2 regions of the Faecalibacterium sp. i21-0019-B1 genome follow, and region 1 is predicted to be linked to the other one. Evidence: predicted binding sites of a transcription regulator. Region 1 holds the regulator's gene; the other holds the start of a gene.
What was found. The regulator HrcA, encoded in region 1, represses chaperone genes, less so after heat shock. The targets are predictions, from matches to a motif close to TGTTAGCACTCNNNNNNNNNGAGTGCTAACA.

Region 1 (3,408 bases):
CGCTGGACAGCTCGATCTTTGCCTTCTCAGCAGCTTCCTTCAAACGCTGCGCGGCCATCTTGTCCTTACGTAGGTCGATGCCGTTCTCGGTCTGGAAGGCATCTGCCATCCAGTTGATGATGCGCTCATCGAAGTCATCGCCGCCCAGATGGGTATCACCGTTGGTGGCCAGAACTTCGGTAACGCCGTCGCCCATCTCGATGATGGACACATCGAAGGTGCCGCCGCCCAGATCGTAGACCATGATCTTCTGGTCTTCTTCCTTATCGATGCCATATGCCAGAGAAGCGGCAGTAGGCTCGTTGATGATACGCTTGACGTTCAGGCCTGCAATGGTGCCTGCGTCCTTGGTAGCCTGACGCTGGCTGTCGTTGAAGTATGCAGGAACGGTAATGACAGCCTCGGTAACAGGCTCGCCCAGATAAGCCTCGGCATCAGCCTTCAGCTTCTGCAGGATCATAGCGCTGACCTGCTGGGGAGTGTACTCCTTGCCATTCAGGGTCACCTTGTGGTCGGTGCCCATGAAGCGCTTGATGGAAGCAACGGTGTTCTCAGGGTTAGTGATGGCCTGACGCTTTGCCACCTGACCCACCAGACGGTCGCCGGTCTTGGTGAAGCCCACCACAGACGGGGTGGTGCGTGCACCCTCAGAGTTTGCGATAACAACGGGCTCGCCGCCCTCCATGACAGCCACGCAGCTGTTGGTAGTACCAAGGTCGATACCAATGATCTTACTCATAATGAAAACTCCTCTCGAAAGAACAAATCGTATTGTTTATGTGATGCTCAAATGTTTGTAAGCGGATGTTATATTCAAAACCCTTTCGGGTTTCTGCTTTGTTATTCGGCCACTACAACGGTCGCATGGCGGACGATCTTATCGCCCAGCTTGTAGCCCTTCTGGTAGACCGTGATGACGGTGCCGCTCTCCTGTCCGTCCGGGGCGGGGATCTGCTGCACTGCATTCATGAAGTTGGGGTCAAAGGGCTTGCCCAGCGCCTCGATCTCCTCCACATGGAGAGCATCCAGCGCCTTGGCGGCCTTGTCCAGCGTCATGGTCACGCCCTTTTTGTAGTTCTCGTCGGTGGTGGGGGCGTTGGCTGCCATCTCCAGCGTATCCAGAATGGGAATGATCTGGTTCACCGCAAAGGAAATGCCATCGTTGAACTTCTGGTCGGCTTCGCGGGTGGAGCGCTTGCGGTAGTTCTCGTACTCCGCTGCCATGCGCAGCAGCTGGTCTTTGGCCTGTGCAGCGTTGGCTTCGGCAGCATCCAGCTTTGCCTTTACGGCTTCCAGCTCACGGGCCTTCTTGTTGAACCAGCCGCCATCCTTCTTCTTGTCATCCTTCGGGTCGGCAGCTTCAGCAGCAGGTTCCTGTTCGGGTGCTGCCTGCTGGGCCTTTTCCTCGGGAGCCGTTTCGGGCTGCTCCGCTTCTTGAGCCGGAGCCGTCTTTTTGGTTTCTTCGCTCATTCCAGATCCTCCTTATAGATCACAGTCCGCCGGGGTGCGGCAGCCTGCGGGGTGTCTTTTCGTTTGCCGCTCATGCCCTCGCCCAGCTGGTCTGCAAAGTAATGCAGCAGCGGCATCAGCTTCTGGAAGGGCATCCGGGTGGGGCCGATCAATGCAATGGAGCCCCACAGGCCTCCGCCCACCAGATACCGGTCGCTCACGATGCACAGGCCCGGGATCTGCGGTTCCAGATCTTCGCCCAGCAGCACGCTCTCACTGCGTTCTGCCGGAGGTGCGATCAGGCCAGCGGCCTGCTCCTCGTCGTTCAGCAGTGTGAGGATGTCGCCCACCTTGCCGTCCAGCTGGGGCCAGTCCAGCAGATACTGCTCGCCGCCCAGAAATACGTGGGGCTTGACGGAATCCTGCAGGATGGCAGCCGCTGCACTGATAACGGGCACCAGCTCCGGGTCGATCTGGCTGCACAGCTCTGCCAGCAGCCGGGTGGAAAGATCCACCGGCGCTACAAAGGTAAGGTTGCGGTTGAGCAGTGCGGCAAGTGCTGCCGCATTCTCGCGGGAAAGACCGGTGCGCACCCGTGCCACACGGGTACGAACGTAACCGGCCGTGGTAACGGCCAGCACAGCCGCTGCGCTGCGGCCCACCTGAACCACTTCATAGTGGGCGATGCACAGGTCTTCGGCACAAGGGGTGCTGATGGCGGCGGTGCAGCCGCTGATGGCGGCCAGCGCCTTGGCGGCACCTGCGGCCAGCTTTTCCGGCTCATGGTCGAGGCTTGCGAACACCGCATCCACACGGGCGCGGCTCACACGATCCAGCGGCTGATCGTCGGTCAGCAGATTATCAAGGTAGTAACGGTAGCCCTTGGCGCTGGGCACACGGCCCGCGCTGGTGTGGGGCTGCTCCAGCAGACCCAGCTTTGTCAGCGCCGCCATCTCATTGCGAAGCGTTGCGCTGGAAACTGCCATGTCAAAGTAGTTTGCCAGCACGCTGCTGCCAACGGGCTCGCCTTCGAGACCATACAGCGCCACGATCGCCTGCAAGACTCGCTGCTTGCGTGCATCCATCGTCATAGCGCCTGCCTCCTTTTTGCGTTCGCTTTGTTTGTTTAGCACTCCTTGTTCCTGAGTGCTAAGACCATTATAGCCAATTTTCCGGTGCTGTCAAGCCCCTTGGAAAAATGTTTTAAAAGATTCATAATTCTGTCATAAACGAAGAAAGCGCCCTCCTTATTGTAAGGAAAGCGCTCCGGCATGTTCTTTACTCTTCCATCTGCCTTGCCAGAAATGCCGCCGCCACATTCACGGCCTTGAGCTGGGCGGCATCCGGCGTGGCCGTGCGGTCTTCGGTCAGCAGGGCCACCACGCCGGTCACATCGCCCGCCGCAATGATGGGTGCGGCGCACAGCACTGCTCGGGGCGAGCCTTCGCAGGGCAGGATGCACTTTTCGGCAATGCCCTCGCTCTGGTACAGCCTGCGGCCATCCATCAGCTTTTCCAGCGGCTGGCTGATGCTGCGGTCGGCCAGCTCCCGCCGGCCGGAGCCGCTCACCGTAAGGATGCGGTCGCGGTCGGCCACCAGTGCGGTCAGCGCAAAGCTTTTGCTGAGCACCTCGGTATACTGGGCCGCTACTGCGTTCATCTCGCCAATGGGCGAATACTTTTTAAAGATCACCTCGCCGTCGCCCGTGGTGAAGATCTCCAGCGGGTCGCCGCGGCGGATGCGCTGGGTGCGGCGGATTTCCTTGGGGATCACCACCCGGCCCAGTTCGTCGATGCGGCGCACGATTCCTGTTGCTTTCATGTTTTTGCTCCTCCGTTTCCTTAAAAATGCCTGCAGCACTAGTATCTGTCAGGCCGGGCCATTTATACCTGCTGCCCCCGCGCAAAAAGACCTGCACGGAAAGCTGCCTCTTCGTTGCGTTTCCGGCAGGGTTCTGCT
Region 2 (3,408 bases), 1.2 Mb from region 1:
CTCATAGCCCAGATCGGAGGAGACCACGGTGCCGCCGGTCAGGGTTGCGATATCCTGCAGCATTTCCTTGCGGCGGTCGCCAAAGCCGGGAGCCTTGACAGCGCAGACGTTCAGGGTGCCGCGCAGGCGATTGACGATCAGAGTGGACAGAGCCTCGCCCTCAATGTCCTCAGCCACGATCAGCAGTTTCAGACCGTTCTGCATCACCTGCTCCAGCAGAGGGACCAGATCCTGAATCACGCTGATCTTCTTATCGGTGATCAGGATAGCGGCGTTGTCCAGATCAGCCACCATCTTGTCGGTATCAGTGACCATATACGGGGTGAGGTAGCCGCGGTCGAACTGCATGCCTTCCACGATCTCGTTGTAGGTCTCAGCGGTGGTCTTGTTCTCCTCAATGGTGATAACGCCATCGGAGGTGACCTTCTCCATAGCCTCGGCGATCAGACGGCCGATCTCGGGGTCGCCTGCAGAAATAGTGCCGACGCGGGCGATATCGTTGCTGTCCTTCACCTTCTGGCTGTGAGCCTTGATGGTCTCAACAGCCTTGGCAACAGCCTTGCTCATGCCGCGGCGGATATCCATGGGGTTTGCACCGGCGGTGACATTCTTCATGCCCTCGGTGACCATGGCCTGTGCCAGAACGGTTGCGGTGGTGGTGCCGTCGCCTGCTGCGTCGTTGGTCTTGGTAGCGACTTCACGCACCAGCTGTGCGCCCATGTTCTCGAACTCGTCCTTCAGCTCGATCTCCTTGGCAATGGTCACGCCATCGTTGGTGATGACCGGTGCACCGAACTTTTTGCCCAGCACTACATTGCGGCCCTTGGGGCCCAGGGTGATCTTAACGGTGTTTGCCAGGGTATCGATACCGGCACACAGTGCCTTGCGGGCATCCTCGCCCTGCTTGATCTGCTTAGCCATAATCAAATCGCTCCTTTAAAGCTCAATTTTCAAATATCAGAGGGGAAACCGCTCAGTCCTCAACGACTGCCAGGATATCGCCCTGACGGACGATGGTGCACTCTTCGCCGTCCACCTTGACCTCGGTACCGGAGTACTTGCTGGTGAGGACCTTGTCGCCGACCTTCACAGTCATCTTGACTTCCTTGCCGTCCACAACGCCGCCGGGGCCGACAGCGATGACCTCAGCCACCTGGGGCTTTTCCTTAGCACTGCCGGTCAGGATCAGACCGCCCTTGGTGGTCTCCTCAACCTCAACAGCCTTAATGACAACACGGTCTGCAAGAGGAATGATCTTCATAGTTCTTGCCCTCCTATAGTAAAAATATAATTTAAAACTTTGCTGTGTCCAAAGGGCCCCATGTCGGCTCTTTGGTTCTTTAGCACTCCATTTCTCTGAGTGCTAAGTGTATTGTACTCATCTTGACCCAAAAAATCAAGACCTTTTTTGCTTCTTTTTGTTAAGAATTTATGACAGATGAAAAAATCAGCCGTACAGCGAAAAAGAGACAGCTTTTTTCTTGGACAAAAAAGCTGTCTCTTCTTCTGGTTTTTCATGTTCGGTCTGCACTCTGTGCCGTCCTCTGCGCTGCAAAGCGCTCAAAAGCAGGCTTTGGCAGAAGGATGCGCCCTGCCAGCGGCTGTACCTGTACAGTGATCTGCTCCTTGGGTGCGCATTCACCGTCTGCCGTGGCAACGATCGGCCCGCGGCCATCCGCAGCGCGCAGGCTCACCTGCTTTGCGCGGCGGTAAATGAAGTACGGCTCTGCAGCCCTGACGAGCTGACCGTTCTGGAAGTGCTTGCCGCTCTTGTACATTCCCAGCAGCTTTGCAATGGTCACGCGGCTCACCTTGCGGATGATATATACATCCAGCCAGCCGTCGTCGGGCTGTGCTTCCGGCGCTGCACAGAAACCGCCGCCATAGGTGCGGCCATTGCAGATGGCACACATCAGGCAGTCCACATCCAGCGTTTCACCATCGATGGTATACTCCACCCTGCGGCCGATGTGCCCGCACAGCTGTTCCACAATGGAAAGCACATAAGCCATCTCGCCGCCGCACAGCGGGATGCGCCGGAACTTCGGGATGCCGTAGGCAACCTGCGCATCCAGACCGGCAGCGCAGATGGTGGCCGAAAGGCCAAGGCTGGTCTGCATCAGATCGATGCTCACCGGCCCACCGGCCAGCTGGGCATCCAGATCCAGAAACTCTTCCTTTGTACCAAAGGTGCGCAGAAAATCGTTGCCGCTGCCAAAGGGCAGACAGCCCACGGCTGCATTTGCATAGCCATAGATCCCGGTGAGCGCTTCGTTGAAGGTGCCGTCGCCGCCGGCAGTGAAGACCCGCAGTTCTTCCCCGCTCTGCCGGGCCTGCTGCGCAGCGGCATTGGCCAGCTCCCGGGCATGACCGGCGTGATTTGTGACCTGAATGGTATACTCTTCCGGCGCAAGCCCTGCACGCGCGGCGGCAACATTGATCTGCTGCGGCAGCGTACGGGTGCAATCGGCCTTACCGGCAGTTGGGTTCAAAAGAAACAATGTGCGCATGGACTTCCTCCTGCAATTCTGTTGCTTCTATGATAACAGAAAACCAAAAGGATGCAAGAGCCAATCTCACAATGTCCCTGCCCCGTACGCACAAAAAAGGAGCGGATGTCTCCGCTCCCCCCTGCAGACAAAAAAATACCGCCCCGGGTCTTGTAACTCAGGGCGGTCCTTTTGAGCTTCCGATGCTTTACAGTGTTGCGGTTTCGTCCTCCCGCAGGACGATAGCACCATCCGCCGAGCAGTCCGCCGTCCAGTGCTGGCCCACGCAGGCCGTGCCGGATGCGATCTGATCCGCAAGTGCCTGCTCCACTGCCCTGTCCACTGCGCGGCGCAGTTCTCTGGCCCCGTAGGCAGAGCGGGCCTTTGCTGCCAGCGCCTGCCCTACCCGCGGTGTGTGATGCAGCTGGTAGCCGCTGCGGGCGGCACGCTGCTCCAGCTGGCACAGCATTTTTTCGGCAATGGCGCACAGGCTGTCGTCGGCCAGCGGACGGAATACGATCATCTCGTCCAGACGGCCTGCCAGCTCTGGCCGGAACCACTTTTTTGCCTCCTCAATGGCCTGCGCAGACTGCTTTTCAAACACGGCTTCGCTGCCCGCCGCAAAGCCCAGCGGCGTGCTCTGACCCGCCAAAAAACGTGCGCCGAGGTTTGAGGTGAGCAGTACGATGGTGTTGCGGAAATCCGCCTTGCGGCCCATGGCATCGGTCAGCTGGCCATCTTCCAGTATCTGCAAAAGGATGTTCTGAATGTCCGGGTGTGCCTTTTCGATCTCGTCAAACAGCACCACACTGTAAGGGTGGCGGCGCACTGCTTCGGTCAGCTGTCCGCCCTCGTCATGGCCCAGATAGCCCGGCGGCGCACCCAGCAGCCGGGCAGCGGTGTGCTGCTCCTGATACTC

Region 2: a site for HrcA is predicted at 1,339-1,369, ahead of groES (co-chaperone GroES). Genes of this name have one in related genera too.

Annotation. Positions count from the first base shown of each region.
Region 1 covers NZ_AP031425.1:242,330-245,737, reverse strand. Annotated here, with positions in the region: gene dnaK (molecular chaperone DnaK) at 1-739, opposite strand, end outside; gene ACGHP1_RS01160 (nucleotide exchange factor GrpE) at 841-1,470, opposite strand; gene hrcA (heat-inducible transcriptional repressor HrcA) at 1,467-2,540, opposite strand; gene ACGHP1_RS01150 (stage V sporulation T C-terminal domain-containing protein) at 2,728-3,270, opposite strand.
Region 2 covers NZ_AP031425.1:1,451,931-1,455,338, reverse strand. Annotated here, with positions in the region: gene groL (chaperonin GroEL) at 1-921, opposite strand, end outside; gene groES (co-chaperone GroES) at 974-1,261, opposite strand; gene ACGHP1_RS07395 (diacylglycerol kinase family protein) at 1,515-2,510, opposite strand; gene ACGHP1_RS07390 (ATP-dependent Clp protease ATP-binding subunit) at 2,698-3,408, opposite strand, start outside.